One region of the Arthrobacter sp. RAF14 genome, then DNA from elsewhere that is predicted to be linked to it. Evidence: riboswitches for the same ligand, from Rfam matches in the RefSeq annotation. Region 1 holds a riboswitch; each other region holds the start of a gene.
The links. A riboswitch is a leader RNA that binds a small molecule or an ion and turns the genes downstream of it on or off. The one in region 1 is predicted to bind S-adenosylmethionine.
Positions count from the first base shown of each region.

Region 2: another riboswitch for S-adenosylmethionine. It lies ahead of AB4Y75_RS16480 (DUF1737 domain-containing protein); the one in region 1 lies ahead of AB4Y75_RS08455 (bifunctional o-acetylhomoserine/o-acetylserine sulfhydrylase).
Region 3: another riboswitch for S-adenosylmethionine. It lies ahead of AB4Y75_RS03755 (aminotransferase class V-fold PLP-dependent enzyme); the one in region 1 lies ahead of AB4Y75_RS08455 (bifunctional o-acetylhomoserine/o-acetylserine sulfhydrylase).

Region 1 covers NZ_JBFREG010000002.1:171,296-180,675, forward strand. The annotation lists gene AB4Y75_RS08455 (bifunctional o-acetylhomoserine/o-acetylserine sulfhydrylase) at 1-1,267, opposite strand, end outside; SAM riboswitch class IV at 1,356-1,473, opposite strand; gene AB4Y75_RS08460 (hypothetical protein) at 1,652-2,110, shown strand; gene AB4Y75_RS08465 (VOC family protein) at 2,307-2,945, shown strand; gene AB4Y75_RS08470 (hypothetical protein) at 3,201-4,823, shown strand; gene AB4Y75_RS08475 (CPBP family intramembrane glutamic endopeptidase) at 4,889-5,713, opposite strand; gene AB4Y75_RS08480 (histidine phosphatase family protein) at 5,803-6,483, shown strand; gene AB4Y75_RS08485 (DeoR/GlpR family DNA-binding transcription regulator) at 6,558-7,403, opposite strand; gene AB4Y75_RS08490 (class II fructose-bisphosphate aldolase) at 7,400-8,248, opposite strand; gene AB4Y75_RS08495 (1-phosphofructokinase family hexose kinase) at 8,245-9,228, opposite strand; gene AB4Y75_RS08500 (ROK family protein) at 9,225-9,380, opposite strand, start outside.
Region 2 covers NZ_JBFREG010000011.1:22,409-31,788, forward strand. The annotation lists gene ilvD (dihydroxy-acid dehydratase) at 1-179, opposite strand, end outside; gene AB4Y75_RS16445 (helix-turn-helix transcriptional regulator) at 436-1,272, shown strand; gene cls (cardiolipin synthase) at 1,394-2,860, opposite strand; gene AB4Y75_RS16455 (aminodeoxychorismate lyase) at 3,006-3,929, shown strand; gene AB4Y75_RS16460 (hypothetical protein) at 4,044-4,655, shown strand; gene AB4Y75_RS16465 (GNAT family N-acetyltransferase) at 4,709-5,290, opposite strand; gene AB4Y75_RS16470 (SRPBCC domain-containing protein) at 5,419-5,907, shown strand; gene AB4Y75_RS16475 (NADP-dependent oxidoreductase) at 6,104-7,015, shown strand; SAM riboswitch class IV at 7,223-7,329, shown strand; gene AB4Y75_RS16480 (DUF1737 domain-containing protein) at 7,338-7,817, shown strand; gene AB4Y75_RS16485 (rhodanese-like domain-containing protein) at 7,814-8,215, shown strand; gene AB4Y75_RS16490 (O-succinylhomoserine sulfhydrylase) at 8,219-9,380, shown strand, end outside.
Region 3 covers NZ_JBFREG010000001.1:794,667-804,046, forward strand. The annotation lists gene AB4Y75_RS03725 (transglycosylase domain-containing protein) at 1-1,145, opposite strand, end outside; gene AB4Y75_RS03730 (SRPBCC domain-containing protein) at 1,198-1,710, opposite strand; gene AB4Y75_RS03735 (hypothetical protein) at 1,797-2,546, opposite strand; gene AB4Y75_RS03740 (metal-dependent transcriptional regulator) at 2,608-3,321, opposite strand; gene AB4Y75_RS03745 (Nramp family divalent metal transporter) at 3,387-4,640, opposite strand; gene AB4Y75_RS03750 (methyltransferase domain-containing protein) at 4,727-5,503, opposite strand; gene AB4Y75_RS03755 (aminotransferase class V-fold PLP-dependent enzyme) at 5,677-7,086, opposite strand; SAM riboswitch class IV at 7,124-7,239, opposite strand; gene hisN (histidinol-phosphatase) at 7,312-8,133, opposite strand; gene rsgA (ribosome small subunit-dependent GTPase A) at 8,198-9,322, opposite strand; gene aroA (3-phosphoshikimate 1-carboxyvinyltransferase) at 9,324-9,380, opposite strand, start outside.

The DNA.
Region 1 (9,380 bases):
CATCGATGTGCTCGATGCCCACCGCGAGCCGGACCAGGCCCGGGGTGACGCCCGCGGCGCGCTGGCGCTCCTCGCTCAGCTGGGCGTGGGTGGTGGAGGCGGGGTGGATGACCAGGGAGCGCACGTCGCCCAGGTTGGCCACGTGGGAGTGGAGTTCCAGGGCGTCCACGAAGGCCTTGCCGGCCTCCAGCCCACCGGCGATCTCGAACGCCACCACGGCGCCGATGCCGTTCGGGCCATACTTGCGCCCCCGCTCGAACCACGGGCTGCTCGGCAGTCCCGCATAGGCGACGCGCTCGACGTCGTCGCGGGCCTCCAGGAATTCGGCCACCTTGAGCGCGTTCTCCACATGCCGCTCCACGCGCAGGCTGAGAGTCTCCAGACCCTGGGCGATGAGGAAGGCGTTGAACGGACTGACGGCGGATCCGAGGTCACGCAGCAGCTGCACACGCGCCTTGAGGATGTAGCTGAGGTTGGCGCCCAGAGCGCCGTCGGCGCCGAGATCCCGGGCGTAGACGAGGCCGTTGTAGCTTTCGTCCGGGGTGTTGAAGCCCGGGAACTTCTCCGGGTCCGCTCCGAAGTCGAACTTGCCGGAGTCGACGATCACGCCGGCGATCGCCGCTCCGTGGCCGCCCAGGTACTTGGTGGCGGAGTGCACCACGATGTCGGCGCCCCATTCGAGCGGCCGGATGAGGTACGGGGTGGCGAGGGTGTTGTCCACGATCAGCGGGACACCGGATTCGTGGGCCACGGAGGCGACGCCCTCGATGTCCAGGACGTCCTGCCGCGGGTTGGAGACCACCTCGGCGAAGAACAGCTTGGTGTTCGGCTGCACCGCGGCGCGCCAGTGGTCCAGGTTGTCCGGGTCCTCGACGAACGTGACCTGGATGCCGAACTTCTTCAGGGTGTTGGCCAGGAGGTTGTACGTGCCGCCGTACAGGCTGGGGCTGGCCACCACATGGTCGCCGGCCTCCGCGATGTTGAGGATCGCGAACGTCTCCGCGGCCTGACCCGAGCTGAGCAGCAGGGCGGCCAGGCCACCTTCGAGGCTGGCGATGCGCTGCTCCACGGCATCCTGGGTGGGATTTCCGATCCTGGTGTAGATGGGGGCCAGCTCCGCGAGCGCGAAGCGGTTGGCCGCACTCTCGGCACTCGGGAACACGAAGGACGTGGTCTGGTAGATCGGCAGGGCCCGTGCGCCCGTGGCGGCGTCCGGCTCCTGACCGACATGGATCTGGCGGGTTTCGAAGGACCAGTTGTTGGTCATGGCATTCCTTAGATTTCAAGGGCCAGGAACGGTCTCCCCCACCATCGCCGGCGTCAGCCTTCCCGGAAGGGAGGTAGACGGCGCCCACGGCCCGCGCTTGCGTGCCGGCGTGCATGCCGACCCGCCCGGTCTTCACCCGGGGCACCCCGCCGCGGACGGAGGGTTGCCGGCCAGCAAGCCGGGGCTCAGTGCTGGCACTCATGACCTGAGAATCAGGGTAAAGGGCCGGGAGCGGCGCGGGAAAGGCGTGCGTCACAGTACGTCCCGGAGCACGCTTCCCTCCGCCGGGATCCCCGCGAATGGGGAGGTCTGCCCATTCCCCTCCGCGGACCTGTGAGGTTGACTCTGAACCATCACTCACCTGCATCACCGAGGAGTTTCATCATGAGCACTCAGACAGACCACACACCACGTTTCGGCCGCCGCTTGCTGGCCGCTGTCACCACCGCCGGCCTCGCCGTCGCGGGCCTGCTGGCCTCGAGCGCTCCGGCATCCGCCGGACCGCTCGAACAGCACGGGCAGATCGTGAAACAGTGCGCGGGGATCAAGAAGAACACCTACGCGGTTCCGGGTACGACGGCGACGATTCAGTACTGGTACTCGAGCAACAACGGCGGCACGGCGTGCGCCATGCTGTACGACAACAAGGCCGGCAGCAGCAATCTGGGCCTCAACATCGCCACCAGCTCGGTGTACTCCTACGACCACGGGATCTACGAGTACTACGCCGGAGGAGTCCAGCTGACGAACATGAGAGGCAAGTGCGTCGGCATCGCCGCGAATGTGTACAACCGGGCGGGCGACCGGGTGCTCGGCTACCGCCACGTCACGGTCTGCAACTGAGCCGATGACTCTGCCGTGGCCAGAGCCGCGGCAGGTGCGTCGCCTCACCGCTGCGGCCCCTGGTCGCCCCTTCCGGCCATGCCCACCCAAGCCCGGAACCCGGGAAATCCGCACGGACTCCCGGAAAACCACTGCCGCCGAGTGACTTAGGTAACCCTAAGCTGAGTGCCTTGTCACAAAGTGCAAGGATGATGCCATGCGCATGGATCACGTTTCTTACGCTTGTGAACGCGATGGCCTACAGGCCACGGCGGAGCGCATTTCTGCCGCTCTTGGACTGCACGCGGTGCGCGGTGGGGTACACCCCCGTTTCGGCACCCGCAACATGATCTTCCCCCTGGCCGACCACAAATACCTTGAGGTCGTGGAAGTCCTGGACCACCCCGCATCGGACAAGGCGCCCTTCGGCCAAGCCGTCCGTGCGCGCTCCGCGATGGGCGGTGGGTGGATGGGCTGGTGCGTCGCCGTGGACGACCTGGCCCCCTTTGAATCACGTCTGGGCCGCGAAGCCGTCCCCGGGAACCGGAAGTTCCCCGACGGCCGCGAGCTCATCTGGAAGCAGATCGGCATCCTGGGTCTCCTCGCGGACCCGCAGGTGCCGTACATGCTCAAGTGGGAGGGTGACTCCACCCTCCATCCGTCGCTCGTGTACCCGAGTGACGTCCGGGTCTCCAGCCTCACCATCGCCGGTTCCGCGGAGCGCGTGACCGAATGGCTCGGCGAGGAAGTGGAGAACCCGCTGGAGGACGTCGCCGTGGAGTGGATCGCTCCGCACGGCACCCCCGGCATCATGTCCGTCACCTTCGAAACGGCCAAGGGTTCAGTGACCCTCTGAGTCCCACCGGCTCAGTCCGGGTTCAGGCCGCCGCTTCCGAATCTCTCGGAAGCGGCGGCCTCTTTCGTCTGACCCCCTGGTGCGGGCTGTCCATGCCGGGAGCCTTAACGTCACCACTCGCATCAGTACCATGGGTCCACAGGCGACGGTGCCATTTCCCGTACGGTCCGAACCGGCCGTGCCGGACAGCGGTGCCGCCGTGGACCCCGCCACCCCGCTCCGACGGGTGTGGCGTCATAGCCCAGAGGGAGGGCCATGAAGAAGAAATCACTCGCAGCCTTGCTCACCGCGCTGACCGTACTGGTCACGGCGTGCACCCCCGACGGCGGGAAGCCCGGACCGGCCCAGCCGTCTCCGACGCAGCGGTCCGTGCCGGCAGGGAACCCGGACCGTGATCAGGCCGAGGTGCGCCGCCGGCTGGCCGCCGTCGACCCGTGCGCCTTGCTCGACCCGCGCATCACCGCCGGTTTCGGCCTGCGGCCCCAGCTCGTCAGTTCCACCCCGTCCGACTGCCGGGTCCAGGACGACGGGGTGCAGGCCGTGATCTATCGGAACAGCAGCGCGTCCCAGCGGCATTGGCAGGACCGGGTCGAACTCGGCGGTGTGGTGGCGTACCGTTCCAGCCGGTCGACCGGTCGTTGCACGATCAGCCTGCCCGTCGATTTCGAGCACGCCATCACCCTGGCCCAGGACTCGCTGTCCGCCTACGACTGCACCCAGCCCGAGGCCTATGCCAAGTCCATCGCGCCGCGCCTGCGGGATGACCCGGCGTCGTTCGCCCGGAAGGATTCTCGCCCCGGCGTCGCCGTATGCGACGTGCTGGCCACGGCGCTCGGCGAACTGCCTCCGGGCGAGTCCGTGGCGCCCCGCAAGACCTTCGACAGCAACCTGAGTGAATGCGGTGTGTGGCGGGACGCCGCAGCTTCCCTCGGTGCGCCGGTCTACACCAGGAAGGCCCTCACCCTCGCTTACCGGCAGCCGCTGGCGCAGATGCGCACAGGCGGCGGATGGCAGGACGACGAGGTGCGGAAAATCGCCGGGACCGACGTCCTCTTCTGGAAGGACTCCGGGGCCGGATGCACGCTGCTCTGGGACGCCTGGCCGGAACAGACTCCCGTGGCTGACCGCGTGGTCCAGGCACAGGCCGAGGCCGCGGACTGCGACGGCGCTGTCTCGCTGGCGGAGAAGCTCATTCCCGCGCTCGCCAAAGCCACGCCGCAGGCTCCCGGCAAGTCCTCACTCGTGTACGCCGCGTCGGAGCCGGACGTCGCCGGCCTCGGCGCCTGCGCCCACGTGCAGGACCAGGATCTCCGGAAGTGCGCTCCCGCCACGGACGCCGCGGCGCCATCCGATCAGCGCCAGACCGTGGCTCACGGCGCCGCGGATGCGAACACCCTGTGCACCGCCGCGGCTCCCACGGTCCGCAAGCTCGCGGGATCGGGTCTGGAACCCGTCACGGTCGTCCCCCAGGGGTCCGGCGGGCTCAACGCCAGTGTGCTCCCTGTGCTGTGCGAATTCGTGGAACCGACTCACAGCCTGGTCGTCCGGGTCGGAGCGGTGGCCGCGCTACCCCTGAACAGCAAGCTGCTACTCACCGAAACCCGTTACGCCAAGGACACCGAACTCGCCGGGCATGCCGCGAAGACGACCAGCGGGGAAGCACTCCGGGGCGCTCCTGACACCCGGCGGACGGCCTTGGTCGCGGACACCACGGCGGACAAACCGGGCCTGCTCCTGATCGAGATGTCCGCCTTCCCGGACCGCGGCCAAAGCACCGGCACCGGCACCGGCACCACCTCACCGGCAGTGAGTGAACGGCTCAACGGCTTCGACGACCTGGCCACCACCCTGACCCGGGAGCTGCTGGGAGCGCGCTGACGGCGGCCACCCGGCATCGCGGTCGGACTGCGATGGCCGAGCAGGGCGGGGCGGCCGGGCAGGGCTCAGCCCAGCCCGATCGCCTTGCCGAACAGGTCGTAGCCCACGAACGCGCCCACATCCAGCAGGGCATGAGCCACCACGAGCGGCATCACCCGCCGCCACCTCAAGTACACCCAGCCGAACACGAGCCCCATCACCACGTTCCCCAGGAACGGCCCGAAACCCTGATACAGGTGGTAGCTGCCCCGCAGCAGGGAACTCGCCAGGACGATCCACCACGGCGACAGTCCCAGCTGACCCAGTCGACGGAACAGGTAGCCGACCACCAGGGTCTCCTCCAGGACGCCGTGCCGGATCCCGGAGAGCACCAGGACCGGCACCGTCCACCAGTGGGCGTCGAGCGCGGCCGGGATGATCGCCGTCGTGATGCCGAGCGCCCTGCCCACCGCATACAGGCCCAGGGTCCCGGCTCCCAGGGCGAAGGCGAGCCCGAGGCCCGTCCCGCCGTCGCGCACCGGACGCGCCAGATCGAAACCCATCCCGCGCCACGGCTTCCGCCCGGCTTCACCGTGCCAGGGCAGGAAGGTGGCGAGCAGGTAGAAGGCGAGCAGGACGGGCACCAGGGAGAACACGATGTCCAGGAGCTGGTACAGCAGGTCGAAAAGCTCCCGCTGATTCCGGGAGGGGTTCAGGGTGGACGTCGCAGAGGAGAGCGGGCCACGGCTGAGCTTGTCGGCCAGCTGCACCACCGAGTACACCGCGGACTGCCCCAGGGACAGCGCCAGCACCAGTGTGATCTCCCACCGGAGCCGCCGGCGTCGCGCGCCATCGGCCAGGGGTTCCCCATCCAGGGACGACGACGGCGCGGGCGGCTTCAGGCGTGGCATGTCACCACTGTAGTGACGCGCCGTGGACACGCGCACCCTTCGCCGGTCCCCGGGCTCCGGCATCCCCGGGGTGCGCCTAAGCTGGGCCTATGAGTGCGCCGCAGCAAATCATCATGATCCGGCACGGGCAGTCGGCGGCCAATGTGGACACCGGGATCTACAACCGGGTCCCGGACTACCGGATCCCGCTCACCGAGCTCGGAGTGGAGCAGGCCCGCCAGGCGGGTGAGAAGATCCGCCGCCAGCTGGACGGCCAGCAGGTCTGTGTCTATGTCTCCCCGTATCTGAGGGCGTACCAGACGCTGGAGGCCCTGGGGCTGGAGGACCTGACGGAGCGGGTGATCGAAGAGCCGCGGCTCCGGGAACAGGACTGGGCCAACTTCCAGATCGCCGGGGACATCGCGGACCAGAAGGAACTCCGGAACGCCTACGGGCACTTCTTCTACCGGTTCCGCGAGGGCGAGTCCGGCTCGGATGTCTACGACCGCATCTCCAGCTTCATGGAGACCCTGTACCGCCACTGGTCCAAGCCCAGCTACGCCCCGAACGCCCTGCTGGTGACGCACGGCCTGACCATGCGGCTGTTCTGCATGCGCTGGTTCCACTGGTCAGTGGAGTACTTCGAGTCCCTCAACAATCCGGGCAACGCGGAGATCCGCACGCTCATCCGCGAGGACCACGGCAAGTACCGCCTGGACACGCCGTTCAGCCAGTGGACACAGTGCGGCGAGGCGGCCACCGTGCTGGACGCGCCGCCCCTGCATTTCTGAGGCCGGACGCCGCGCCGCGGCGCGCTCCGGTCCCGGCGCACCAGTCCAGGTGCGCCTGTCCAGGCGCAACAGTCCTAGTGCGCCGAGTCCTCCTCGGGCGCGACCGGGGCGGCGTGGCGGTGGTCCGCGACACCCTCCCGGGCCACGAGCACCTTGGTGCCACGGTCCTGGAACGCCTTGAGGTCCTTGGCGGAGATCCCCTCGTCCGTGATGAGGTTGCGCATCTGGAAGCCGTGCATGGTGGCGAAGGCCCGCTTGCCGATCTTGGAGGAGTCGGCCAGGATGTAGCCCTCCAGCGCGCGCTTGGCCATCAGGGAGTTGACCTGGGCTTCTCCCTCATCGTTGATGGTCGGGCCGAGCACGGGGTCCACCCCGTTGACGCCGATGAACGCGATGTCCAGCGCCACCTTCTGCATGATGGTGTCCGTGAACGGGCCCACCAGTTCGTACGAGCGCGGATTCAGGATGCCGCCCGTGACCATGATCTTGATGTTGGGGCGCACGGCCAGCTGGGAGGCGATGTTGATCGCGTTGGTGACCACGGTCAGGGTGGGTCGATTGGACGGGGCGTTGAGGTCGTCCCGCGTCGCGAGGACCTGTGCCAGGGCGGTGCTCGTGGTTCCGCCGCCGAGGCCCACCACCATGTACGGCTCCACCAGGGAGGACGCGGCCAGGGCGATCTGCTGCTTCGCCTCGGCGTTGTCGTCCCGGTTGTAGCGGCCCGGCAGGTCATAGGAGACGGAGCCCGTGGTGGCGCCGCCCCGGGTACGGCTCAGGAGGCGCTGCTTCGCCAGGGAGTCCAGGTCACGGCGTGCCGTGGCGGGAGAGACACCCAGCTGGGTGACGATGTCCTCCACCTCGATCTGGCCGCGCTCCGCCAGGAGGTCGAGGATCGCCGTCAATCGGTCAGTCCGGTTCATGAAGTACGCTCCGCAGTGTTGAAGAGAGTCAGAAGCCGGGCCACTTCTGGAACCAGCGCGGCCCGCCCTGCCCCCAGGTATTTCCGGGAATCCACAATATCCGGATGAGCTTCAAGGTACTCGCGCACAGCCCGTGTGAAGAAACCGTTAAGGTGTGTCGAGACGTTGATCTTCGTCATGCCCGAACGGATCGCCGCCTGGATGTTCGCGTCGGAGACCCCCGACGAGCCGTGCAGCACCAGCGGAACCTCCAGCGCGGCGTGCAAGGCGGCGATGCGTTCCAGGTTCAGCTGGGCGTCCCTGCTGGTCATCGCGTGAGAGGATCCGACCGCCACCGCCAGGGCGTCGACCCCGGTGGCGGCGACGAAGTCCCGGGCCTCCTGGGGGTCGGTCAGGACGCCGGGGGCATGGGCTCCGTCCTTGCCGCCCACCTTGCCCAGCTCCGCCTCGACGTAGACGCCTGCGGCGTGCGCGTACTCCCGCACCCGCGCGGTCGAGGCGACGTTCTCCGCGTAGTCCAGATGCGCGCCGTCGTACATGATGGAGCCGAAGCCCAGGTCCACGGCCTGCCGGGCCAGATCCTCACTCTCGGCGTGATCCAGGTGGACGGCGATGTCCACCCCGGCGGAGCGCGCCGCGGACAGCGTCGCAAGAGCGAGCGGTTCCAGGCCGCGGTGGTACTTCGCGCAGTTCTCCGAGATCTGCAGGATGAGAGGCAGCCCGGCCTCCTCCGCCCCGGCGATCAGACCTTCCACGGTTTCCAGATGGATGACGTTGAAGGCTCCCTGACCGCTGCCCCGCCCGGTGGCGCGGTCCATGATGGTGCGGGTGCTGACCAGGCTCATGCAAGTTCCTCCAGGGTGATGATCAGGTGTTGTTCCAGTTCGGTGTGCCGGGGTGAGATCTCCCCCGCCCCGGGCATCAGGACCGCGGCGGCCGACCAGGAGGTGGCCCTCCGGAGCAGGCCCTCGGGGTCGGTGAGGCCCTCGGCGAGCGCCGTCGCCAGCGCCGAGACCGCGGCGTCCCCCGCCCCGGTCGGGTTCCCGCTCAGGGGTTCGGCGAGCCGGGCCCGCCAGCTGTGCCGGGGGTGGTCCGCGGAGAAGAGCCGCATGCCGTCGCTCCCGGAGCTCACGACGACGGTGCGGGCCCCCAGCTCCAGCAGCCGCAGCGCGGCGGCCGGCAGATCGTCCCCGCCGAACGCGTCGAGCAGTTCGTGATGATTGGGCTTGAGGATGTCGGCGCCCGCCCGGGCCGCGGCGAGGATGCCGGGTCCCGAGGTGTCGATGATGGCGGGGACGCCATGCTGATGGGCCAGCGTGACCAGGGCGGGGTAGAAGTCGGCGGGCGCGCCCGGCGGCAGGCTGCCGGAGCCCACCAGCACGGCGGCGTCCTGCAGCGAGTCGACGACGGCGGCCGCGAGCCGCTGCCAGTCGGCGGCGGCCAGTGGAAGGCCGCTCTCATTGAAGATGGTGGTGTCCCCCAGGGCCTCCTCGACGAAGGCCATGCTGCGCCGGGTCTCGGCTTCCACCGGGACCAGACGGTGCGGCACCCCGCTGGCCTCCAGCTCCGCGGCGAAGACCTCGCCCGTGGACCCTCCCACGGGGGCCACGGCCAGGGTGCGGCGGCCCTGCTGGTGCGCCACCCGGGAGACGTTGAGTCCCTTGCCGCCCGCGCGGGCCAGCGGCGGGGCCACCCGGTGGCTGGCGCCGTGCTCGATCCGTTCCAGGAAGTAACTGGTGTCCAGGGCGGGGTTCGGGGTCACGGTGACGACGCGTCCCGGCGTCGTCCGGTCTGCGGTGTTCCGTGTCAGCGGCGTGTCACTCACGGCAGCCGCACCTCCAGCAGCCGGGCGCGGGCCTTGAGCGCCGAGCCGAGCATGCCGGCGTCCTGGCCGAGGGCCGCCGCGCGGATCACGGGGCGGCGCTGGAAGTCGAGGGCGTGGTCCACGGCGTGGCGCAGCGGGTCCAGCAGGGCTTC
Region 2 (9,380 bases), on a different contig from region 1:
ACGATCCGGCCCACCGGCGCCAGGTGCGTGTGACCGGGCACGAACTCGGTGAAGGAGTTCGCCACGGCGATGATCGGCTTGCCGATGTCCGAATTGGCGACGCCGGAGGCGCGCAGCAGTGCGCGGGCGCCGGCCATGTTGCGGCCGTGGGTGACAGTGCGGGAACGATATGCAGGCATGGTCCCAGTCTTCCGTGTGGAACGGCCGGCACCAAGACGGTGCCACTTCTGGTAGTGGGAGTACTAGAATCAATGCTCGACGACGACGACGGCGGTCACCGGACTCCTGCCGACGAACCCACCCGCTCACACGCAGACCCCCCACCGGCCGAAACAGTGAGTTTCCGCCGAAACAGTGACCATAGAACGCTGTTTCATCGGGAACTCACTGTCTCAGCCCGGAACCGGGGGCAGACTCCACCGAAAGGCGGCCACCATGACCGAAGCCGAAGCCTGGCGGAAGGAACTCGGCAACTTCCTGGCCGCGCGTCGTCGTCGGGCGGTGCGGAGCGATTACGGGCTGCCGCAGGCCGGCCGGGGCAAGGACGTGGGCCTGCGGCGCGAGGAGGTCGCGTTCCTCTCCGCCATCTCCGTGACCTGGTACACGTGGCTGGAGCAGGGCCGCAAGGTGAATCCGTCCCGCGAGGTGCTCACGTCCCTGGCCACGGTCCTCCGGCTGGAGCCCGCCGAGCAGCGGTACCTGTTCACCCCGTTCGGCTACACCGCGCCCGCGCCGAGCCCCGGGACCGCCGAGACCACCGCCCACGTGCAACGGCTGCTGGACGCCATCGACCCGAATCCGGCCCTGGCGCTGGAAGGGAACTGGGACATCGTGGCGTGGAACCACGCCTACAGTTCGCTGTTCCCGCGCGTCCTGGAGGTCTCCGGGCCCGAGCGGAATCTGCTGCGGCTGGTCTTCACCGACCCCGCGGTCCGCGCCCTGCTGCCGGACTGGGAGCAGACCAGCGCGCAGTTCCTGGCCGAGTTCCGGGCGGAGACGGGGTCCCGGATCGAGGACGCCCGGAAGGCCAGCCTGGTCGCCGGGCTGCTGCAGTCCAGCCCCGAGTTCCGGGCGCAGTGGGACGGGTACGGCATCCGCGGCTTCACGCCCCGCACCCGGGCCTTCAACCATCCGGGCGGCGGAACCCGCGTCTACGAACATCACCAGCTGAGCCTCGCGGACACTCCGGCGCTCAAGCTGATCGTCTACACGCCGGCGTCGGACACCGGAGATGACGCCACGGACGACGACGGCGGCGCGGCCTCCCGCTGACCCCTGCCCGCCCGCGGTCCAGCCCACCCGCGGCACCCACGGTTCTGTGGTTCGCCCCCGGAAATGTCGGTGGGTGAACCACAAAACCGTGGGTCGACCGGACACCGCCGGCGCAAGGCCCCTACTGCAAGGTGGCCGAGAGCCGGCAGACGTTGTCGACGTACTTCGAGAGCACCGACCGTTCCTGCCACTCCTCCAGCGTCAGCTCCCGCGAGGTGGACCGGTAGGACTCCTGCACCTTCCGCAGCGCGGCCACGATCTCCGGGCCCACCATCATCAGGGACACCTCGAAGTTCAGCGAGAAGGACCGCATGTCCATGTTGCTGGAACCGAGAACCGCGACCTCCTCGTCCACCGTGAAGTGCTTCGCGTGCAGCACGGCGGGCGCCTTGTAGAGGAAGATCCGCACCCCGGCTTCCAGGAGCGCCTGGTAGTACGACCGCTGGGCGTGATGCACCAGGAACTGGTCGCCCTGCTCGGAGACGAAGAGCTCCACGTGAACGCCGCGCTGCACGGCCGTGGTGATCGCGTACAGCAGCGAATCGTCCGGGACGAAGTACGGGCTGCAGATGGAGACCCGCTCCTGCGCGGAGTAGATCAGGGTGTTGAACAGGCGGAGGTTGTTCTCCTGGGAGAACCCCGGGCCGCTCGGCACCACCTGGGCCGGGATGTGGCCGTCGACGGCGTCGGGCAGGACGATCTGCTCCTCCAGGGACTCGTCCGTTTCGCTCAGCCAGTCGGTGGCGAAGACGACGTTCAGGCTCGCCACCACCGGGCCCTCCACTCGGGCCATGAGCTCCACCCAGTGGCGGCCGGCCCTGCGGTGCTTGGGATTGTTGTAGGAGGGCTCCGTGAGGTTCTGCGAACCGGTGAACGCCACCTCCCCGTCCACGACCATGATTTTGCGGTGGTTACGCAGATCGGGGCGGCGCCACTGCCCGGAGAACGGCATGACGGGGAGCATGCGCCGCCAGCGGATCTCCGAATTCTTCAGGCGGCGCAGCAGACGACGGTAACCCCGCACCCGCAGCGTGCCGATGTGATCGAACAGCAGACGGACTTCCACGCCCCGTTCGGCCGCCTCTTCCAGGGCCGTGAACAGCGGTTCCGTCACCGAGTCGTAGGCCATGATGTAGAACTCGACGTTCACGTAGCGCTTGGCCCCACGCGCCGCCGCCGTCATCGCTTCGATCGATTCCAGATAGCCGGGGATGAGCTCGACACGGTTTCCGGTGGTGAGCGGCTGGGCCCCGAGTCGGTGGTTGAGTTCGATGGCGGAGCGCAGCCAGACCGGCAGGTGCAGCTGCTCGGGCACCCCTTCCAGGACGGAGCTGGCCTCCCGTACCCGTCGGTTGACGTCCTCCAGCTCGCGGGCGCGGCGGCCCTTGAGCCGGAAGTTGCCGAACAGCAGGAACAGGACCAGACCGGCGTCGGGCACCAGGAAGATGGCCAGCAGCCACGCCATGGCCGTGGTGGGGCGGCGGTTGCCGGGCACCACGCCGAGCAGGACGAGACGGATCACCACGTCGGCCATGACCCAGATGGTGAACCCCACGGACCACTCCTGAGGCCAGCTGTATGGCAGCATGCGTCTCCCCCACTCCTGTGCCGGTCGCCCCCGCCGGGCGCCGTGCCGTCAAGACATTCTCACCCGGGAACCGCCCGGCCGCCGCACCCCGGGGACTTCGCCGGGTCGGCGCCCCCACGCCCGGCCGGGTGGATACGCTTGTCCCATGACTTCCACGTCCCCCAGCACCGTGCTCGTGTTCCTTGATCCCGCCCACCCCCAGGGCCGTCTGGCGGACGCGTCCGTGCCGCAGCTGATGGCCACGGACCTGGGCGCCACCCGAGGGGACGGCGTCTTCGAATCGCTCCTGGTGCTCGACGGGAAACTCCGGAAACTCCCGGCCCATCTGGCACGGCTGGCAGGGTCGGCCCGCGCCCTGGAGCTGGAGATCAGTGGCGAGGACGCGTGGCGCGCGGCCATCGGCACAGCCGTGGAGAACTATCTGGAATCGCATCCCGGCGTGGACGAGTTCGTGGTGAAGCTCCTGGTCACCCGGGGCGTGGAGGGTGCGGGAGCCCCCACCGAGTGGGTCCAGGCGAGCCCGGCCCCCGCCCTGGGGAAGAAGCAGCGCGTGGAGGGGATCGACGTCGTGCTGCTGGACCGCGGCTACGACAGTGATCTGGCCGACCGCGCTCCCTGGCTCCTGCTGGGTGCGAAGACCCTCAGCTACGCCGTGAACATGGCGGCGCTGCGGCACGCGCACTCCCTCGGCGCGGACGACGTGATCTTCCTGTCCGCTGACGGCCGCGTGCTGGAGGGCCCGACGTCCACCGTGCTGCTGGCGCACCGCGACGTGAACGACGACGGCTCGGTCACCAAGCGTCTCGTCACGCCGCAGCTTGATGCCGGGATCCTCCCGGGCACCTCCCAGGGCGCGCTGTTCACGGCCGCGAAGGCGGCCGGCTGGGAACTCGGCTATGGCCCGCTGGAGCCGGAAGACCTCTTCGACGCCGACGCCGTGTGGCTGATCTCCTCCATCCGCCTGATCGCGCCGGTGAAGCACATCGACGGCAAGGAGATCGGCTCCGACCCGGCCGTCGCCGCGGAACTCACCGAGGAACTGAACCGGCTGTTCGCCGGGATCGAGTAGAGATCGAGTGAGGATCGCGTAGGGCCGGCCGGGGCGGGCCCGGCCCCTTGGCAGGTCCGAAGGACCGGTATACGGTTCAACCACGGTCGAGTACGGCGAAGTGGGGGTCCGGCGATGTCTCACGGCAAGACCTGGCTGGTCCCGCGGAGCCGCGGTCCCGGGGGTTCACGCCGCCCCCGCCTGGGCCCCGTGGTCACCGCGGCGATGGTGTCCGCGATTCTTCTGGCCTCCTGCGCCGAACCGCCGCCGGAACTTGGACGCCCTGCCACCTCCGACGTGACGGGGGCGGGGAGCGGGGCGTCCTCGATCGCCTCCCGGCCCGCGCAGCCCGGACCGTCGGGGCTTCCTCCGATCACCTGTGCACGGTTCGTCCCGGATTCGCCGTGCACGCCGTACCGGAGCATCCGCGCCCTGGACCACGGGATGGCCCTGCCCTGGGCGGGCGACGGCGCCGTGACCGCCTCGCTGCAATCCGTCGATGGCGAGTTGCTGCTGGCGTCCAAGACCCCCTGTGGGCCTGTCTCGGCGAAGGCCACACTCGACCACGACGTGATGCGGGTCCACGACATCGCCGTAGGAGCCGTCGGCTGCCCCGGGGAGCAGGGTGAACAGCAGCAATGGTTCCTCGAGCTCCTCCGGCAGGATCTGAGCCTCAGCTACACCGGAGGGCAGCTGCACTGGCGCGCCGGCACCTCCGGAATCGACTTCGAGCGCGATCCACTCTGAGCCTGTTCGAGGCGCTTTGAGGCGGGGCGCAGCTCCATCGCGGGTCGTAGGGCTCAGCCCTCCGCCACCATGACCACGCGCGGCCAGCGGTCCAGGCCGTGGGCGGCTTCCTCGGCCACCTTGGCCCGCAATTCCGGCCCCCACTCGGCCTCAGGCAGCACGGTGAATCCGAGCCGGGCGTAGTAGGCCGCGTTCCAGGGGATCTCACGGAACGTGGTCAGGGTGGTCCGCCCCATCCCGCGCTCCCGGGCGACGGCACGGAAGTGATCCAGGAGGCGTGCGCCCAGCCCCTGCCTGGCGTGCCCCGGGTGAACGCTGAGCTGCTCCAGATGCGCCGCGCCGTCCACCACTTCGCCGACGGCGTACCCGGCCACTGCGACGGCGCCGCCCACGGCATCGGTGTCGCCCACGGCGTCCACCGCGCCGGGGACCGGCGCCGCGCCGCCGTCCGGCACGGTCAGCACCCACGCCCAGCCCTCCGCCACAGTGGCGGCCAGTTCGGCGTCGCTGAAGGGGTCGTCGTCGGCGATGGAGTCCATTCCCGCCTGCCGGAAGAGTTCTCCCGCGGCGCGCTCCAGGTCCTGGACGGCCCGGAAATCGGCGGGGGTCATGGCGCGGATCATCTCTTCAGTCAACCATCCCCTTGATTGCGCCGCATGACCCGGGATGAACGCCGGTGACGAATTGTGCCGCCTCGTGAGGGCCCTCGTTGACCTCGGATGACGGCCACCGCAGACTTCCAGGAGAACAAGGAGGCGGACAGGTGGAGAGCATCCGGCAGCTCGAGGAATGGCAGGGCCTGCGCGGCATCAACAGGGTCTGGGAGTTCGACGCGCCCGTCGAGACCGTGTTCCGCGCCCACACCGACCCGCTCTGGCTGGCGCGCTGGCTGGTGCCCGACGGCGTCGAGCTGCGCTTCCGGCGCTGGGATGCGCGCACCGGAGGGTCGTGGAGCTACTCCGTGGCGGCGGGTGGCGACGACTGGACCTTCTACGGCTCCTTCCACGAGGTCTCCGAGCCGTGGCGCATCGTGCAGACCGTGGAGGCGGAGGCCGACTCACACGGACCCGTCCTCGAAGTCCTCGACTTCCTCGAACTGCCCGGCGGCGGCTGCCGCCTCGAGGCGATCGCCATGTTCACCTCCCCTGCCGCTCGCGAAGAGGTCGGTGGCTCGGACGACGACGGCGGCCTGTCCCGCCTGACCGCACTGCTGTCCGAGCTGGGGGCGTTCACCGCGCAGCTGCCGCGCTGAGGCGCCTCCGCGACTCCCTGCCCGGCTCGCACGGAACCCGCCCCGCACCCCGTTTCGTCATACGCCGTCGCATCCGGAATGCGGGCCTCTCCAGGCCTGTTGCACGCAGCATCAGTGAGAACACCGCGCCGGTCCGGAGTGCAGCGCACCCGCGAGGCAACCGGACGGCGCCGACAGCGCAGAGCGAGGAATCACCATGACACGTGCAGTGCGGTATGAAGAGTTCGGCGGTCCGGAAGTCCTTCAGCTGGTGGAGGTCGCGGTGCCGCAGCCCGGTCCGGGCGAGGTCCGGGTCCGCGTCACCGCGGCGGGCCTGAACCCGGTGGACTTCAAGATCTTCCACGGCGGTCCCGTGGCGGAGGCGTTCGGCGGCGCTCCGGGTTCCGGCGTGGGCAACGACTTCGCCGGCGTGGTCGACGACCTCGGCGAGGGTGTCACGGACTTCGCCGTGGGTGTCCGGGTGTTCGGCGGCAAACGGCACGAGGCGGTGGCGGACTTCGTTCTGGTGCCGGCCTCCTCGCTCCACCGGACCCCGGACGGGCTCTCGGACCAGCTCGCAGCGAGCCTGGACCTCGCGGGACGCACCGCGGCCGCCGCGATCGACCAGTTGAAGCTGTCCCCGGAGGACACCGTGCTGATCGGCGGAGCCGCTGGCGGCGTGGGCGTCCTGGCCACACAGCTCGCCGTCGCGACGGGTGCCACGGTGATCGGAACCGCCTCCGAACGCAATCACGAATTCCTCCGCGGGCTCGGGGCGATCCCCGTCACCTACGGCGAGGGCCTGGCGGACCGGGTGGCGGAGATCGGCACGCCCACGGCTGCCGCCGATCTCAACGGCGCCGAGGTGATCACCGTGGCACAGGGCTTCGGCGTGCCGGCGGAACGCATCACCGCGATCGCCGCACACGGGCACCCGGGCGGCGGGTTCACGGCCACGGGCGGCGGGGATGCCGCTCCCGGCTCGCTGGAGCGCATCGCGGCGGCGCTTGCCGACGGTTCGCTGGTCCTGCCCCTCGAAGCAGAGTTCCCGGTGGAGCAGGTGGCTGACGCCTACCGGCTCCTGGAGGAGGGACACGTGCGGGGCAAGGTCGTCGTGACCGTCGGCTGAGGCGGAGGTCCGGGCGGGCCAGGCGGCTTCGCCCACGGAAGTTCGGTCTGCCCACCGAAAAATACGTGGGTGAACCGAACTTCCGTGGGTCGGTCCCAGCGGTCTGTTCCGCAGGCCGCAGCCGGGGCCGGTTCATGACAGAAGATGAAGCCTCCCGTCATCCTTCTCCCCGCGTCTCCCCGGGGCCTGGTGCTAGATTTTTTGCAGAGTAACGAGTACCGGTGACAAGCCCTGACTGACCGGTCGGCAACCCTCCAGACGCGGCGGGGTGCCTCAGGTGACTACTCGGCATGTGTCAACTGCAAGCGCGAAGGAGCCCCACTTGCCTGCCCGCAAAGAACCCACGTCCACTCCGTCCGGAACCCCCGGAACCCCCAAGGCCACTGCACCCCGGAGCACCCCGGCCAAGTCCGCCGCCCGGGCTCCGCGCACCACCAAGGCCGCGGCCGCGAAGCCCGTCACGACGACGGCGACCGCCCCCGCAGCCGAACAGCCCGCCGTGGCCGAGGCCGCCGTCGTGCCCCAGAGCGCCCCGGAGACGGTCCCCGCAGTGGCACCCGCCCGCCTGCCGTACCGCCTGCTGACCGGCCCGGACACGCGCGAGTTCTGCGAACGCGTCTCCGCCGCCCTGGCCGACGGGTACATCCTTTACGGCAGCCCGTCCGTGACGTTCAACGGGGAGACGGTGATCGCCGCGCAGGCCGTGGTCCTGCCGTACGCCCCGCCCGCTCCCCCGGCACCCATCGTGGACCCCTACGCCGTGCCCGCCACCGGCTTCGCCCCGTTCGGCGGTGCCCTGTGAGCTACGCGGGAGACCTGACGCCGCAGCAGGCGTGGGACAAGCTCAAGGAGGGCGCCGTTCTGGTGGACGTGCGCACCGAGGCGGAGTGGGCGCACATCGGCCGCCCCAAGGCTCCGGCCGGCGAGCCCCTCTTCATCCAGTGGAATCTGGCCGGCGGCGTGCCCAACCAGGGCTTTCTGGCCGAACTGAACGATCAGGCCCCGGAACCGGGCACCACGGATCTGGTCTTCCTGTGCCGCTCGGGCCAGCGGTCGATCGCCGCTGCGGAAGCCGCGACGGCGGCCGGCTGGTCCTCGTACAACGTCCTGGAAGGCTTCGAAGGCGTTCCGGACCGTTTCGGGGAGCGCACCGTGAACGGTTGGAAGAACAGCGGCCTGCCGACCACGATCGGGGCGTGACGCATGGCGTTCAATCCTGAGGCCGCGTCCTGGTCGCCGGCCACCCAGGCGGTGCGCGGCGGTCTGGACCGGACCAACTTCTTCGAGACCTCCGAGGCCCTGTTCCTGAATTCGGGCTTCGTCTACGATTCCGCGGAGGCCGCCGAGCGCGCCTTCACCGGTGAGGACGAGCGTTTCGTCTACTCGCGCTACGGCAACCCGACCGTCGCCACCTTCCAGGAACGGCTGCGGCTGCTCGAAGGCACCGAGGCGTGCTTCGCCACGGCGTCCGGCATGTCCGCCGTGTTCACGGCCCTGGGCGCCCTGCTCGCCGCCGGGGACCGCGTGGTGGCCGCGCGGTCCCTGTTCGGCTCGTGCTTCGTGATCCTGAACGAGATCCTGCCCCGCTGGGGCGTGGAGACGGTGTTCGTGGACGGCCCGGACCTGGAGCAATGGCGTGAGGCGCTGGCCGTGCCGACGCAGGCCGTGTTCTTCGAGTCCCCCTCGAACCCGATGCAGGAGATCGTGGACATCGCCGCGGTCAGCGAGCTCGCGCACGCCGCGGGCGCCACCGTGGTGGCCGACAACGTCTTCGCCACCCCCATGCTGCAGCGCTGCACGGATCTGGGGGCCGACGTCGTCGTGTACTCCGGGACCAAGCACATCGACGGTCAGGGGCGCGTCATGGGCGGCGCGATCCTCGGGACCAAGGAGTTCATCGACGGACCGGTCAAGAACCTCATGCGGCACACGGGGCCGTCGCTGTCGAGCTTCAACGCCTGGGTGCTGACCAAGGGTCTGGAGACGCTCGACATGCGTGTCCGTCACTCGTCCGCCTCCGCGCTGACGCTGGCCGGCTGGCTCGAGCAGCAGCCCGGGGTGAACTGGGTGAAGTACCCGCTCCTGACCTCGCACCCGCAGTACGAGCTGGCCGCGCGGCAGATGAGCGCCGGCGGCACGGTGCTGACCTTCGAACTGGCCCCGCTGCCCGGCGGCACCGCCAAGGATGCCGCGTTCAAGCTGCTCAACGGCCTGCGCGTGGTGGACATCTCGAACAATCTGGGCGACTCCAAGAGCCTCATCACACATCCCGCGACGACGACGCACCGCGCCATGGGCGCCGAAGGCCGGGCCGCGATCGGGCTGGGCGACGGCGTGGTGCGGCTTTCCGTGGGGCTGGAGGACG
Region 3 (9,380 bases), on a different contig from region 1:
GAGTTCTGCGCCATGGAGACCACCTTGCCGGTACCCGGCTGGATCGTGACCAATGACGCGCCCCACTTATCCGGGTTGGCCCCGGTGGTCGCGTCCACCTGGCGCTGTGCCGGTCCCTGCAGGCGGGGGTCGAGCGTGGTGCGGATGGTGAGCCCGCCGCGTTGCAGCAGCTTGAGCCGCTCGTCCGGCGTCGCGCCGTAGGCGGGGTCGTTCAGGAACTGGTGCAGCACATAGTCGCAGAAGTAGGGCGCCTGTGCGGCGTAGGCGCAGCCTTGCCGCGGCTGCTTCAAGCTGAGCTTGAGCGGTGTCTTCACGGCGGCGTCGTGCTTCTTCACCGTGATGTAACCGTGCTTGAGCATCGCGTCCAGCACCAGGTTGCGGCGCTCGACGGCGCGGTCCGGGTGGGCGACGGGGTCGTAGTATCCGGGGCCGTTCACGAGCCCCGCCAGCAGGGCGGCCTGCGGCAGGCTGAGCTTTGCGGCATCGACCGAGAAGAAGTACTGGCTGGCGGCCTGGACGCCGTACGCGTTGCCGTTGAAGGCGACGATGTTGAGGTAGCCCTGGAGGATCTGGTCCTTGCTCAGACGCTTCTCCAGCCCGAGGGCGAGCTTCATCTCCCGGAGTTTGTCCCCGGTGGTCTTCTGACCGTTGAGAACCACGTCGGAGGCGTCGCCCCGCGCCGTGCGATTGTCATTGAGGACGTTGGTCACATACTGCTGGGTCAGCGTGGACGCGCCCTGCCGGCCGCCGGAGGCGTTGCTGACCAGGGCCCGCATGATGCCCATCGGATCGATGCCACCGTGTTCGTAGTAGCGGTAGTCCTCGATGGCCACGAGCGCATTGCGCATGTCCGGGGCGACCTGCTTGAGCGTCACGTCCGACCGGTTCTCGCTGAAGACGGTGGCGATCTGTGATCCATCGGCGGCCAGGATCTTGCTCACCTGCCCGGGAGGATTGATGGTGAGCTCCTCCGGCAGACTGTCGAAGAACTGCACCGAGCCCTTGGTTGCCGCGTCCGTCGCGGCGACCATGGGCGCCAGGAACCCGACCAGGAGCGCGCCGATCACGGCGCTCACGGTGACGAAGGCCAGGAGTCTTCCACCCACTGCGGCCACGGACTTCAGGACATTTCTCGCAGGGCTCATCCCCTCGAGCCTAACGGAAGTGCCTGGACGGCCGCTCAGAAGACAGCCTCGGTCAGCGGTAGAAGCCCTCCCGCAGGCGGACGCCGTGCTCCAGCCAGGCCTTCATCGCGGCGAGCATGCCGGTCCATCCCATGCAGTTGCCGAACGCCGCGGTGGCTCCGGCTTCCGTGGGTTTCCAGGCCCGTTCACGGACCACCACCTTGGTCCGTGAACCCTTGTCCGCGGGGGAGAAGACGAGGTCGACCACCGTGCCCTCCTCGTCCACCGAGGACCCGGGCGCGGAACCCCGGCGCAGTGAGATCGACTCCTGGGGGACGGCCTGCAGTACCGTGACGGGGAACGCCCCCGGGAAGTCCGCGAAATCCCACTGCACGGCGGCACCGGTCTCCAGGCGTCCGACCGCGCCACCGGTGGTGAAGTACTCGCTCAGGACAGCGGGATCCGCCACCGCCTTGTAGACCTCCGCGACGGGGCGGGCGATGAATCCGAACACCTCGAAGCCGAGTTCCGTCACCGGGGCGTCTTGGGCGCCGCGGCTGCCTTCGTTGCTGTGGTCATCCTCCATGACTGCTCCTTTCCGTTGAATCCGTTGAACGTTCGGAAGTCTGTGGCCAGGGACGTGCCCCGCGGTCGTGTCCGCGTGGCGCCCGCTCAGTGCCCGTCCCGTCGTCGTTCCGCAGGCCGGCGCCGCACGGTGATCGACTTGAGATGATCCGGCCGGGCCGGGTCGAACCAGACGTCCACCAGCTCGCCGGTGACCACGGGATCGTCCGCGGTGATCATGGCCGGGCGGCGGATGAACCGGCGCGTTCCGTTGAGGTCCTCGAACGCGTAGGTGACGGAGGTCAGAATGCGGTTGGACTCGTGGAACCGTTCGTAGCCCTGGTTGGTGACCACGCCCGTGGTCAGCCGCCCGGTCGTCATGATCTCCTCCTCGCGATGCCGGCCGGCCGCGCGGGCGCCCCACGAGACCATGGACAGGATTCCGAACGCCACGGCGATCCCGGCCAGCCACCAGGTGCCGGCCAGCATGCGCGGTTCCTGGAACCAGGCCGGGGCAGGAGCGACGACCATGGTCCCCGAAGCGGCGGAGGCGCACATGAGGGCCACGGCCGTGCCGAAACCGGGGAGCCGGGGGTTGCGCACGGAACGTGCGACCCAGCTGTTCAGTCCGATGATCGTGGCTCCGGCTGCCACGGTGAGCGCCGCGATCCTGATGATCCACTGGCCGGCGTCGGTGTCGTCGCTCTCGGAGTCGAGCACGGTCGCGAACGCCGTGATGCTGTACGCGGTCACGAAGGAACCCAGGAGCAGCAGGATGGCGGGCGGCCGGAGATCCCGTGCCTGCGGGGTCCTGGCGGCTCTGGCCCGGGCGGCCGCGTCCGGATCGATGATGCTCATGCAAGGATGCAAACACGATGCCCCGGGATCCGCAACGGCCCAGGGCACGGCGGGGGAGCCGTCAGGAGAGGGTGCAGCCTTCATGCGGCGAGTCGTCCGCCACCCAGAGTGCGTGCAGCGCCTGCTCGCCCAGCTCGGCCGTGTGAGCGGCCTGCCCGCCGGCAGGAGCCACGTGAACCTGCAGTGCGCCGCTGAAGGGCTTGCGTTCGCCGACCTCGACGACGGCGTCCACGTCCACGCCCTCGCGGCTGAGATAGCGCAGGAGCTCCGGGTCGTCGTCGCTGATGCGGGTGATGTGCCCGTGGTGCCCCTCATCCAGCTCGGAGAGCAGCCGGGCGTCGGGGAGTGCGACGGTGCCGTCGGCAGTGGGGATGGGGTCGCCGTGCGGGTCGCGGCCGGGGTGGCCCAGCTTTTCCGCCAGGCGTTCCACGAACGTCTCGGAGACGGCGTGCTCCAGCAACTCCGCCTCGTCATGGACCTCGTCCCACGCATAGCCGAGTTCCCGGACCAGGAACGTCTCGATCAGGCGGTGCCTCCGGACGACCGCCAGTGCGAGGGTACGGCCCTCGACGGTCAGCGTCACGGCGCCGTACGGCTTGTGGTCCACCAGGCCGAGGTCCTTCAGCTTGCGGACCATTTCGGACACCGAGGAGTTGGCGACGCCGAGCCGCTGTGCCAGCTGGGTACTGCTGATGGGCTTGTCCTGCCACTCGGTGAACGAGTAGATGACCTTGACGTAGTCCTCGATGGAGGAGGAGGCGACGGCAGACTTCACGGCCTCAGTTTAGTCGAGCCAGGGGAGACCGCCCGGTGAACGTGCTCCGGCCGGCGTCGTCAGCCTTAGGGGACGAAGGTGAGCCAGATGAGCACGCCGTTGAGGACGATCACCAGGAGTGCGCTCACGGCCGCCGCGACCTGGAGTGCGGGATGGTCGGCGTGACGGCCCATGACGCGGCGGTCCCGGCTGAGCAGGAACAGCGGAATCAGCGCGAAGGGGATCCCGAAGCTCAACGCGACCTGGCTCAGGACCAAGACCTGCGTGGGGTCCATGCCCACGGCCAGGATGATCACCGCGGGGATGAGAGTGAGGACCCGGCGCAGCATGAGCGGGATCTGCACTTTGAGCAGGCCGCCCATGATGGTGGCTCCGGCGTAGGATCCCACGGCGGTGGAGGCGAGGCCGGAGGCGAGCAGCCCGATGGCGAACACCGCACCCACCACGGGGCCGAGCGTCGTCGTGATGGCCGCGTGGGCGCCCTCGATGCTGTCCGTGCCGTCCCGGCCGCTGAGGGCCGAGGCGGCCAGCAGCAGCATGCCGATATTGACCGCGCCCGCGATGGCCAGGGCCGAGACGACGTCCCAACGGGTGGCGCGGATCAGGCGGTTCAGGGTCCGCTCGTCCGGTTCGGAGCCTCCCGTGGGCCGGTGCCGGTCGCGGGACAGGGCGGAGTGCACGTAGATGGCGTGTGGCATGACCGTGGCGCCCAGCATGCTGGCCGCCAGCATCACGGATTCGGTCCCCTGGAACCGCGGCACCAGACCGCCGAGGACTCCACCGGCGCTGGGCGGACTGACGATGAGACCGCAGAGGAACCCCACCGTGATCACGGCGAGCAGGACGATGATGGCGTTCTCGAAGCTGCGCTGACGCCTCCGGTTCTGCATGGTGAGCAGGACCATCGACGCCGCGCCGATGATGATGCCGCCCAGGGGGAGGGGGATGCCGAACAGCAGATTGAGAGCGATCGCGCCTCCCACCACCTCAGCCAGGTCGGTGGCGACGGCGACCGTTTCGGCCTGGAGCCAGAAGAGCCGGCGGCCCCAGGTGGGGAAACGCTGCCCGAGCAGTTCGGGGAGGGAATGCCCCGTGACCAGCCCGAGCTTGGCGGACTGGTACTGGACCATGACGGCCATGACGTTGGCGGCGACCAGCACCCAGACCAGCAGGTAGCCGAACTGAGCTCCTGCGGTGAGGTTGGCGGCGACGTTGCCCGGGTCGACATAGGCGATGGCCGCGACGAAGGCGGGGCCGAGGAGCAGGACTCCCGCGCCGCGGCGCGGGGTGACGGCTCGCGGGGTCAGTTCCGTCGTCATCTCAATCTCCTTAGGTAACCCGAATTTCATAGTTTCGGCTTGCCTAAAACTCTAAAGTGACCGAGACGTGGACGCAAGTGTGACCGTCAGGTCCGCGCGGCCTTCCAGGCGTAGCAGCGATAGGGAAGGGTGAGGACTTCCTCCGGCCCGTGGCCCAGGTGCTCGTGCAGGTACCACTCGAGGTTTCCCAGGACCTTCTCTCGGGTCGGGGCGGAGGCCCTCAGGTAGTAGGACCGGGACTTGGTGAGTTCCAGGAGATCCTGCGGAGTGACCCGGTCGTGCCACGGGATCACGGCCCCCTGGAGCTCGCCGAAGCCGGGCCCGACGGCGGGCACGAAGTGCGGTTTGATGACGTCGCCGGCGTGCATGATGCGGGACAGCCTGTGCACCCACGGGACCGAGGTGTCCAGCTGATTCCAGACCAGCGCCAGGGTCCCGCCCGGGCGCAGGACCCGGACGGCCTCCGCGCTCGCCGCCAGGGGGTCGAACCAGTGCCAGGCCTGAGCCACGGTGATCAGATCGGCGCTCTCCGCCGGGAGGCCGGTGGCTTCCGCGGTCCCCTCCACCGTCGCGACGCCGGGGAACTGAGCGTGCAGTTGCGCGAGCATGTCGGCGGACGGCTCCACGGCCGTCACCTCAAGGCCGAGGTCCACGAGCAGCTCGGTGAACTTGCCGGTTCCCGCTCCGAGATCCACCGCGGACCGTGCTCCTGCGGGAACGCACCACGAGGCCGCTTCCTCCGGATAGGACGGCCGGACCTGCGCGTAGTGTTCCCCGCCCTGCTCGAAGGCCCGGCCCATCTCCCGTCGGGTGGAGGTGTCCATGCGGGGACCACCGGGTGGGGAGACGTGACGGGCTGACATGCGGGTGACTCCTGGACGACGACGGACGTCTCCCGCGGGCCGCCGGGAGACACTGCCGTTAAAGAGTGGCACAAGCGGGACGGGTGCGGATCCCCTCGGGGCGGAACCGCCGCCCGGACCCGACCCGCAGCCGCCCGGCTCAGCCTGCGGTGGTGCTCGGTCCGCGGTGGTGCTCAGTCCGTGGTCGTGCAGGGCGCGGCGCCGGCCGTGCCGGGGGTGTTCGGGGCCCAGTGAGGGTAGCTCCGCTCGTCGTTCGCCGGGACCCAGCGTCCGGCGTCCACGACGTAATCCCAGCCCAGACCGTGCTCGCGGAGCCGGCGGATGCCCTCGATGAGACGCTCGGCGTCCTCGAGCCGCGAGCCCAGGCCGAAGCTGGCACGGAGGGAACCGGCCGGCAGACCCAGACGCTTGAGGAGCGGATGCGCGCAGAATTTGCCGTCCCGGAGCCCCACCCCGTGCTCTGCCGAGAGGTAGGCAGCCACCAGGCCGGCGTCGTAACCCTCCACGGAGAAGTTCACCACGCCGATCGAATCAGCAGAATCGCTGAAGATCCGATGCACGGTGACGCCTTCCAGCGCGGAGAGGCCCTCCTCCAGGTGCCGGCGGATGTCCGCCTCATGCTGCTGCCACGAGTCGTGATCCAGGGAGGCGAGGACCTGGGTGGCGCGTGCCAGGGTCGCTGCGCCGAGCACGTTCGGAGAGCCGCCCTCGTGGCGTGCCGGGCCGGTGGTCCACACGACGGTGTCGAGGCGGGCCTCGCGCACGGCGCCGCCGCCCAGCAGGTGCGGTGTGCCGGCGTCGAGCCAATCGGCGCGGCCCACCAGGACTCCGGCGCCGAACGGCGCATACAGCTTGTGGCCGGAGAAGGCGAGGAAGTCGACGTCGAGCGCGGTGATGTCGATCCGGCGGTGCGGCGCCAGCTGGGCGGCGTCCACCACGATCCGGGCGCCGTACTCGTGTGCCAGGGCGGCGAGCTCGGCGATCGGCAGGATCTCCCCGGTGACGTTGGACGCGCCGGTGACGGCAAGAAGGGCGACGCCGCCGGTTTCGAGTTCCTCCCGGAGGGCGGCGACGGTGGCGGCGATGGTCTCGCGGGCCACCAGGCTCCGGTGCCCGACCCGCTGCCAGGGGAGCAGATTGGCGTGGTGCTCGATGTCCAGGTAGAGCACGTCGCCGGCCTGTTCGCCCTGGCGCTGCGGCAGGCAGCCCGCCAGGACATTCAGTGAATCGGTGGTGTTCCGCGTGAAGATCACCAGGTCGTCCGGGCGGCCGCCCACGAAGTCGCGGACGATCTCCCGGGCGTTCTCATAGACCGAAGTGCTGATCTGGGAGGCGTATCCGGCGCCGCGGTGCACGCTCGCGTAATACGGCAGGATCTCGTTCAGATAGGCCGAGACCACGCTGAGCGCGGGGGCGGAAGCCCCGTAGTCGAGGTTTGCGTAGCGGACCGCGCCGCCCTGGATGAGCGGGGCCTGAATCTCCGCGCCGGTGACCGCGGCGAACGGATTGGCGGCCAACGACGGCGCGTGACCGCGCTCGTTTCCTGCGACGGCGGAGCGGGGGGCGAGGGTGTTGACGGACATGCTGGACCTCTGCATCGTGAGGGGCCCGCACAGGCGGGCACCGCGCTTGCCGCACCACTTTCTGTGGACGGCCTGGTCGTCACCCGGGGCACCCCACCGCGTCTGGAGGGTTGCCGGCCAGCAAACCGGGGTTTAGCGCTGGCACTCGTGACCTGATTACGAGAGTAAAACAGCGGCGCGTCCCCGAAGGAACGCGCCGCCAATATTACGAGGAATATGACCTGCTCAGGGAGCCTGCAGCAGATCGTCCAGCCCGGGGTTGAGCCTCCGGAGGAACTCCGAGTGCAGAATGCCGTTGCTGGCCACCGCGTTGCCGCCGAACGGGCCGTCCTGGCCGTCCAGGGAGGTGAAACGCCCACCGGCCTCGGTCACGATCGGGACCAGGGCCGCCATGTCGTAGAGGTTCAGTTCCGGTTCGCATGCCAGATCCACGGCGCCTTCGGCGAGCAGGCAGTACGACCAGAAATCCCCGTAGGCGCGGGTGCGCCAGACCGTGTCATGAAGGTCGAGGAATTCGTCCCGCAGGCCGAGTTCCTTCCAGCCGCCCAGGCTGGAGTAGGAGAGTGAGGCGTCCTCGAGACGGTGGACGTCGGAGACCTTCAGGCGGGTCGCCGAGGCCAGGGACCGTCCGGTGTAGGCGCCGTGACCCTTGGAAGCCCACCAGCGGCGGCTCAGGGCGGGGGCGCTCACCACGCCGACCACCACTTGATCATCCTCGATGAGGGCGATCAGCGTGGCCCAGACCGGCACGCCGCGTACGAAGTTCTTGGTGCCGTCGATCGGGTCGACCACCCAGCGGCGCGAGGAATGCCCTGTGGTGCCGAACTCCTCGCCGATGACGGAATCCCGCGGACGGGCCCGGGAGAGCTGAGCGCGGATGTACTCCTCGGCACTCCGGTCCGCGTCACTCACGGGCGTCAGATCCGGCTTGGTCTCGACCGTCAGATCCTGGGCCTTGAAGCGGGCCATGGTCAGGGCATCCACCTGGTCCGCCATGACATGGGCAAGCCGGAGGTCATCGGTGTAGTTCTGGGAGGAGTCCGTCATGGGTTAAACCGTACCCACAAAGCGAGCGTCCCAGCTCATCCGGGCCCCGGACGTGACCGCGCCGTCAGGGCGTGCCGAGCTCCTTGGCCTCGCGTTCCTCCTGGGTTCCCGCGTCCAGGACCCTGCGTAGCGACTCCAGCCGCGACGCGCCGGCGGGCCCGGCGTGGCCCTCGGCCACCCAGGCATCCAGGCCGCAGCCGACCGCGTGCGCTCCGTGCTTGCAGCCGCGCTCACAGGCCTCGGTGCCGGGCGCCAGGTCCGGGAACGCCTGCAGGATGCGTTCGGGGTCCACGAGGGCCAGACCGAAGGAACGGACGCCCGGGGTGTCCACGATCCAGGTGCCGGGCTGTGCGCCGGGCATCTGGAGCGCCAGGGCGGAGCTGGAGGTGTGGCGTCCGCGGCCTGTGACCGCGTTGACCTGGCCGGTGGCCCGTTCGGAACCGGTCAGGGCGTTGACCATGGTGGACTTGCCGACGCCGGAGTGCCCCAGAAGGACGCTGACCGCGCCGTCGAGCTCCTCCCGGAGTTCCTCCACCGCGGCGCCCAGCAGCGAAGCGGAGCCGCCGTCGGCACTCCGGGCGTCGATGCCGCTCGCGCCGGCCTCCGTCGTGCGGCTGATGATGACTTTGAGATCCAGGGCCTGATAGTTGGCCAGCAGTTCCGCGGGGTCCTTCACATCGGCCTTGGTGATGAGCAGGATCGGCTCGATCCCGGCGTCGTAGGCGGCCACCAGGGCACGGTCGATGAAGCCGGTGCGCGGCTCGGGATTGGCCGCGGCCACCACGACCACCAGCTTGTCCGCATTGGCGACGACGACGCGTTCCACCGGGTCGGTGTCATCGGCACTGCGCCGCAGCAGGGTCTTGCGGGGCTCGATCCTGACCAGGCGGGCCAGGGTGTCCGGATCGCCGGAGACGTCGCCCACCAGCGCCACGAAATCGCCGACCACCACGGGGTTGCGCCGGAGTTCCTTGGCGCGGGCCGCGATGACCATCCGCTCCTGGGGGGTTCCCTCGTCCAGCATGGCGGAGTAGCGTCCCCGGTCCACGGTGATGATGCGGCCGATCACCGCATCCGAGTGGCTCGGACGGTCCTTGGTGCGTGGCCGGGAACCACGCTTGCTGGGCCGGAGCCGGACGTCGGATTCATCCCAGGAGGACAGGGAACGTGCGGAATTGCCACGCCCCACGTCAGGAGACCGCCTGCGTGCCGGGGGCCGGGATCTGCTCGGTGTCTCCGTCACGGTC